3 regions of the Streptomyces sp. NPDC089915 genome follow, and region 3 is predicted to be linked to each of the others. Evidence: riboswitches for the same ligand, from Rfam matches in the RefSeq annotation. Region 3 holds a riboswitch; each other region holds the start of a gene.
The links. A riboswitch is a leader RNA that binds a small molecule or an ion and turns the genes downstream of it on or off. The one in region 3 is predicted to bind thiamine pyrophosphate.
Positions count from the first base shown of each region.

Region 1: another riboswitch for thiamine pyrophosphate. It lies ahead of thiO (glycine oxidase ThiO); the one in region 3 lies ahead of AB0O29_RS28010 (thiamine ABC transporter substrate-binding protein).
Region 2: another riboswitch for thiamine pyrophosphate. It lies ahead of thiC (phosphomethylpyrimidine synthase ThiC); the one in region 3 lies ahead of AB0O29_RS28010 (thiamine ABC transporter substrate-binding protein).

Region 1 covers NZ_JBFBGN010000143.1:12,231-14,423, forward strand. Annotated here, with positions in the region: gene AB0O29_RS29415 (FAD/NAD(P)-binding oxidoreductase) at 1-975, opposite strand, end outside; TPP riboswitch at 1,091-1,203, shown strand; gene thiO (glycine oxidase ThiO) at 1,201-2,193, shown strand, end outside.
Region 2 covers NZ_JBFBGN010000004.1:81,691-83,883, forward strand. Annotated here, with positions in the region: gene thiC (phosphomethylpyrimidine synthase ThiC) at 1-1,143, opposite strand, end outside; TPP riboswitch at 1,138-1,282, opposite strand; gene AB0O29_RS02695 (YibE/F family protein) at 1,355-2,193, shown strand, end outside.
Region 3 covers NZ_JBFBGN010000126.1:9,137-11,329, forward strand. Annotated here, with positions in the region: gene rlmN (23S rRNA (adenine(2503)-C(2))-methyltransferase RlmN) at 1-621, shown strand, start outside; TPP riboswitch at 642-768, shown strand; gene AB0O29_RS28010 (thiamine ABC transporter substrate-binding protein) at 857-1,957, shown strand; gene AB0O29_RS28015 (iron ABC transporter permease) at 2,014-2,193, shown strand, end outside.

The sequences.
Region 1 (2,193 bases), on a different contig from region 3:
CTCGGACCAGAAGTACGGCACGGGGTCGTAGGCCTGGACGGCATCCCCCGCGACGATGTTCGCGGCGACCGCGCGGGGGCCCTGGAGGGCGTTGTCCCAGTGGTGGACCAGCAGCCGGGTCCCGTAGCGGGCCGAGGGGAAGGAGGAGCAGTCGCCGACGGCGTACACCCCGGGCAGGGAGGTCCGCAGGTGGGCGTCGGCCGTGACGGAGCCGTCCGGGCCCCGCTCGACCCCGCTCCCGTCGAGCCAGTCGGTGGCGGGGCGGGCGCCGATGCCGACGACGACGGCCCCGGCGGGCAGCTCGCGGCCGTCGGCGAGGAGCACCCGGCCCTCCTCGACCCCGGCCACCCGGGCTCCGGTGATCAGGGTGGCGCCGGCGGCCTCGTACCAGCGGGCCATGGGGGCGGCGACCTCGGCGGGCAGGGCTCCGGCCAGGACCTGGTCGGCGGCCTCGACGACGGTGACGGCGCAGCCGGCCTCGCGGGCGGCGGTGGCGAACTCGGCGCCGATCCAGCCGGCCCCGACGACGACGGCGGCGGGGGCGGCGGCCAGCACGGGGCGCAGCCGGGCGGCGTCGTCGAGGGTGCGCAGCAGGTGGACGCCGGGGACACCGCCGGCGCCGGGCAGGGTCAGGGGGGTGGCTCCGGTGGCCAGCACGAGGACCTCGTACGGGACCGGGCCGGCCTCGGTGTCCACCTCGTGGTCGGCGGCGCGCAGGCCGGTGACCTCCGTCCCCAGGCGCAGGGTGATGCCGAGGCCCTCGAAGTCCACGTCGAAGGCGGAGTCCTCGGCCTTGCCGAGGAGCACCGCCTTGGACAGCGGGGGCCGGTCGTAGGGCTGGTGGGGTTCGGCGCCCAGCAGGGTCACGGGGCCCGTCCAGCCCTGTTCCCGCAGGGCCACCGCGGTCTGCACCCCGGCCATTCCGGCGCCGACGATCACGACACCGGGCTTCGTCTGTTCCGTCTGCTCGCTCACACGGTCAGCCTAGTCACCTGACGGCCCGTCAGGAAAGCCGGGTCGGAACGGCGGAGGGAGGCGGGCGGAGGGAGGCAGCCTTACCCGGCACCGGCCCCGGGGTTACGCTGGCCACCGTACCTATCGCGGGAGTCCGGGCGCACCGGGCTGAGAGGGAGGCTGGCCGGCCTCCGACCGTACGAACCTGATCCGGGTCATGCCGGCGAAGGGAGGGGCTGGACGCCCATGCACGCATCCGACAAGGGATCCGACCACCGGGGCGATGACGTCCTCGTCATCGGTGGCGGCATCATCGGCCTGGTCACCGCCTGGCGGGCGGCCCGGCGGGGGCTGCGCACCGCGCTCGCCGACCCCGACCCCGGCGGCGGCGCCGCCCGGGTCGCGGCCGGCATGCTCGCCGCCGTCACCGAACTGCACTACGGCGAGGAGACCCTGCTCGGCCTCAACGTGGCCTCCGCCGCCCGCTACCCGGAGTTCGCCGCCGAGCTCACCGAGGCCAGCGGCGGCATGGACCTCGGCTACCGGGCCTGCGGCACCCTGGCCGTCGCCCTCGACGCCGACGACCGCCTCCACCTGCGCGAACTCCACGCCCTCCAGCGCCGCTGCGGCCTGGAGTCCGAATGGCTCACCGGCCGCGAGTGCCGCCGCCTGGAGCCGATGCTGGCCCCCGGGGTACGCGGCGGACTGCGCGTCGACGGGGACCACCAGGTGGACCCGCGCCGGCTCGCCGCCGCACTCCTGGCCGCCTGCGAACGGGCCGGGGTGACCATCCACCGGGCCGCCGCACGCCGGCTCCTCGTCACCGCCGACCAGGCCCGCGGAGCACTGCTCGACGACGGCACGGAGCTCCGCGCCGACCAGGTCGTCCTGGCCGCGGGCTCGCTCAGCGGCCGGCTGGAAGGCGTACCGGAACAGGTACTGCCACCCGTACGGCCCGTCAAGGGACAGGTGCTGCGCCTGGCCGTCCCGCCCGCCTACGCCCCGTTCCTGTCCCGGACGGTACGGGCCGTCGTGCGCGGCAGCCACGTCTACCTCGTACCGCGCGAGAACGGCGAGCTCGTCGTCGGCGCCACCAGCGAGGAACTCGGCTGGGACACCACCGTCACCGCCGGCGGGGTCTACGAGCTGCTGCGCGACGCCCACGAGCTGGTCCCCGGCATCACCGAGCTCCCACTGGTCGAGACCCGGGCCGGGCTGCGCCCGTGCTCCCCCGACAAC
Region 2 (2,193 bases), on a different contig from region 3:
GTTCAGCTCGCCCAGCGTCTTGAGCTCGGCGAACTGCGCCGCGTCGTTGGCGTCCGCGATGGAGCCGGGGCGCAGGCCGTCACCGAGCGAGTAGGTGACGTCGTACGCCGCGAGGATCTCGCAGAGCTCCTCGAAGTTCGTGTAGAGGAAGTTCTCCTTGTGGTGCGCCAGGCACCAGGCGGCCATGATCGAGCCACCGCGCGAGACGATGCCGGTCTTGCGGCGGGCCGTCAGCGGCACGTACGGCAGCAGCACGCCGGCGTGGACCGTCATGTAGTCGACGCCCTGCTCGGCCTGCTCGATGACCGTGTCCTTGTAGATCTCCCAGGTCAGGTCCTCGGCACGGCCGTCGACCTTCTCCAGCGCCTGGTAGAGCGGCACGGTGCCGATCGGGACGGGGGAGTTGCGCAGGACCCACTCACGCGTGGTGTGGATGTTGCGGCCGGTCGAGAGGTCCATGACCGTGTCGGCGCCCCACTTGGTGGCCCAGGTCATCTTGTCGACCTCCTCCTCGATGGAGGAGGTGACGGCCGAGTTGCCGATGTTGGCGTTGACCTTTACCAGGAACCGCTTGCCGATGATCATCGGCTCGATCTCCGGGTGGTTCACGTTGGCCGGAAGCACCGCGCGACCTGCGGCGATCTCCTCGCGAACGACCTCGGGGGAGACGTTCTCGCGGAGCGCGACGTACTCCATCTCCGGGGTGATCTCGCCCCGGCGGGCGTACGCGAGCTGCGTGACGGCCTGGCCGCCACGGCCCCGGCGCGGCAGGCGCGGACGGCCCGGGAAGACCGCGTCGAGGTTCTTGAGGCCACCGCGGGGCGAGGTGTGCTTGATGCCGTCGTCCTCGGGGCGCACGGGACGGCCCGCGTACTCCTCGGTGTCACCGCGGCCGATGATCCAGTTCTCGCGCAGCGGCGGCAGGCCGCGGCGCACGTCGGTCTCGATCTGCGGGTCGGTGTACGGACCGGACGTGTCGTAGAGCGTGACGTCCTTGCCGTTGGTGAGGTGGACCTGGCGGACCGGCACCCGGATGTCCGGGCGGGAACCCGCCAGGTATCCCTTGTGCCAGCCGGGCTGGCGCTCGGTCTGGCCGTCGGCGTTCTCGCCGGCGGCAGGCGTGCGTGCGTCCTGAATGGTCATGAGACCTGATCTCCCTACGCCGGCATTACCCGGTAACAGGTTCGGCGGTCGACGCAGCCTCCTCCCGTACGCATTCTCATGCGCGTACGGTGATCAGCGCCCTCTCAGCCCGGTGCTCCGAGCTCCCGCGTTGTGCAAAGTAGCCCCCACGCTAGCGTCATCTGTGGCGTGCTGAACAGTGGGCCCCCTCATCTCTTGCGATGATCTGCCGGTGACGACCTCGCCGCAGCCCCCCAACGAGCCCACAGACCCCTTGGGCCACACCGGCCACGAGCATGCGTCCCACGGACATGCGGCCGGCGGTGGCGAGGGGCCTTCCCACGGCCACGGATCCCCCGATCACGGACAAGGCCACGGACAAGGGCATGGGCACGGCCACGGCCACGGCCACGGCCACGGCCACGGCCACAGTCACGGCCACGGGCCGGCGGCCCCCGTCTCCAAGCACCTGCGCAAGGTCATCTCCGCCGTCCTCATCCCCTTCGCCGCCGCCGTCTGCGTCGGCATGGTGGTGCTGTGGCCGGGCGGCGCCCCCGCCCACGAGCGCACCGGGGTGGGCTTCGACCGCCAGACCCAGCAGGGCAAGGTGGTCGCCCTCTCGAACGTCGACTGCAAGTCGGTGAACGCCTCGCAGGTGCCCCCCACCGGCAGCACCCCCGCCCCCGAGGGACGCGGCGCGCAGGCCGGGTCGTGCAAGCGGGCCACCGTCGAGGTGGGCACCGGACCGGACAAGGGCCGCGTCTTCTTCGAGATCGTCCAGCCGGGCGCGCCGAGACAGCTGGAGAAGGACCAGGAGGTGGTGGTCGCCTACGCGCCGGACGCGCCGCGCGACCTCCAGTACTCCGTGATCGACCTGAACCGGAAGTTCCCGATGGCCCTCCTGGCGGCCGTCTTCGCGGTCGCGGTGGTCGTCGTCGGCCGGATGCGCGGACTGTTCGCGCTCATCGCGCTCGTGGTCAGCTTCGGGGTGCTGACCCTCTTCATCCTCCCGGCGATCCTGCAGGGTTCGAACCCCCTGGTCGTCGCGGTGGTCGGAGCCAGCGCGATCAT
Region 3 (2,193 bases):
CTGCGCGACGGCGAGGTCCCCGGTGGCCCGGCCCGCCTGTCTAACATCGTCTTCATGGGCATGGGCGAGCCGCTCGCGAACTACAACCGCGTCGTCGGCGCCATCCGCCGCCTCACCGACCCGGAGCCGGACGGCCTGGGCCTGTCGCAGCGCGGCATCACCGTCTCCACCGTCGGCCTGGTCCCGGCCATGCTGCGGTTCGCCGACGAGGGCTTCAAGTGCCGCCTCGCCGTCTCCCTGCACGCCCCGGACGACGAGCTGCGCGACACCCTCGTCCCCGTGAACACCCGCTGGAAGGTCCGCGAGGTCCTCGACGCGGCCTGGGAGTACGCCGAGAAGTCCGGCCGCCGGATCTCCATCGAGTACGCCCTGATCCGCGACATCAACGACCAGGCCTGGCGCGGCGACCTGCTCGGACGCCTGCTCAAGGGCAAGCGGGTGCACGTCAACCTGATCCCGCTGAACCCGACGCCGGGCTCGAAGTGGACCGCCTCGCGACCCGAGGACGAGAAGGCCTTCGTCGAGGCCATCGCCCGCCACGGCGTGCCCGTGACCGTACGGGACACCCGCGGCCAGGAGATCGACGGTGCGTGCGGACAGCTCGCCGCGAGCGAGCGGTAGGCTGGCCCGCGTACATCTGCATATTCCGACAGGGGAGCGCCACAGCGCTGAGAGTGCGGCACACGTTTTTGGATCGAGCACCGTGGCCGCAGACCCTCTGAACCTCGCCCAGGTCATTCTGGGTAGGAAGTTCGGTCACCACCTCAAGCTGTTGCGCCCTGCCCGGGCGCCCCGCTCCACCAGAGCGCCCGGGCGGGGCCGCGTCTTCTCCTGGTCATCCCAGGAGGAATGAACCGTGAGCACCACCAAGAAGATCGCGGGCGCGGCGCTGGCCGCCGCCCTCGGCGTCAGCACGCTGACCGCGTGCGGCGGCGGCACCAAGAAGGACGACGGGGCCGCCGAGAGCGGTGCCCCGAAGTCCAAGACCGTCACCCTCGTCTCCCACGACTCCTTCAACGTGACCGACTCGGTCCTCAAGGAGTTCGAGCAGCAGAGCGGCTATACCGTCAAGGTCCTCAAGTCCGGGGACGCCGGCGCCGCCCTGAACCAGGAGATCCTCACCAAGGGCTCCCCGCGCGGCGACGTCTTCTTCGGTGTCGACAACACGCTCCTCTCGCGCGCCCTCGACAACGGGATCTTCACCCCGTACGAGGCCAAGGGCCTGGCGGAGGTCAAGCCCGAGTACGTGCTCGACAAGCAGCACCGGGTCACCCCCGTCGACTCCGGCGACATCTGCGTCAACTACGACAAGGCCTACTTCGCCGACAAGAAGATCGCCCCGCCGCAGACGCTGGACGACCTGCTCAAGCCCGAGTACAAGAACCTGCTGGTCACCGAGAACGCCGCGACCTCCTCGCCCGGCCTCGGCTTCCTCCTCGCCTCCGTCGGCAAGTACGGCGAGGACGGCTGGAAGGACTACTGGACCAAGCTGAAGGCCAACGGCGTCGAGGTCGTCGACGGCTGGGAGCAGGCCTACAACGAGCGCTTCTCCGGCTCCGCCGGCGGCAAGAAGGCCAAGGGCGACCGTCCGCTGGTCGTCTCCTACGCCTCCAGCCCGCCGGTCGAGGTCCTCTACGGCGAGCCCCAGCCGGCCGAGGCCCCCACGGGCGTGGCCACCGGCACCTGCTTCCGCCAGGTCGAGTTCGCGGGCCTGCTGAAGGGCGCGAAGAACGAGGAGGGCGGCAAGGCCCTCATCGACTTCCTGATCGGCAAGAAGTTCCAGGAGGACATGCCGCTCCAGATGTTCGTGAACCCGGTGGTCAAGGACGCGAAGCTGCCGGAGGTCTTCACCAAGCACGGCGTGGTGGTCGAGAAGCCGGAGAACGTGGCCCCCGAGACCATCGCGAAGAACCGTGACCAGTGGGTCAAGGCATGGTCCTCGATCGTCGTGAAGTAGTCCGCGACGGCTCCCCGAAGGAGAGCGGGCGGGCCACCGCCGTCAGGCTGGCCCTGATGGCCGTGCCGCTCGCCTTCTTCGGGCTGTTCTTCGCCTACCCCGTCGCCGCCATCGTCGGCCGCGGGTTCAGGACGGACGAGGGCTGGCGGTTCGGGCGGATCGGCGAGGTCCTCGCCCAGCCGGACATCGCCGGCGTGCTGTGGTTCACCACCTGGCAGGCGCTCGCCTCGACCGTG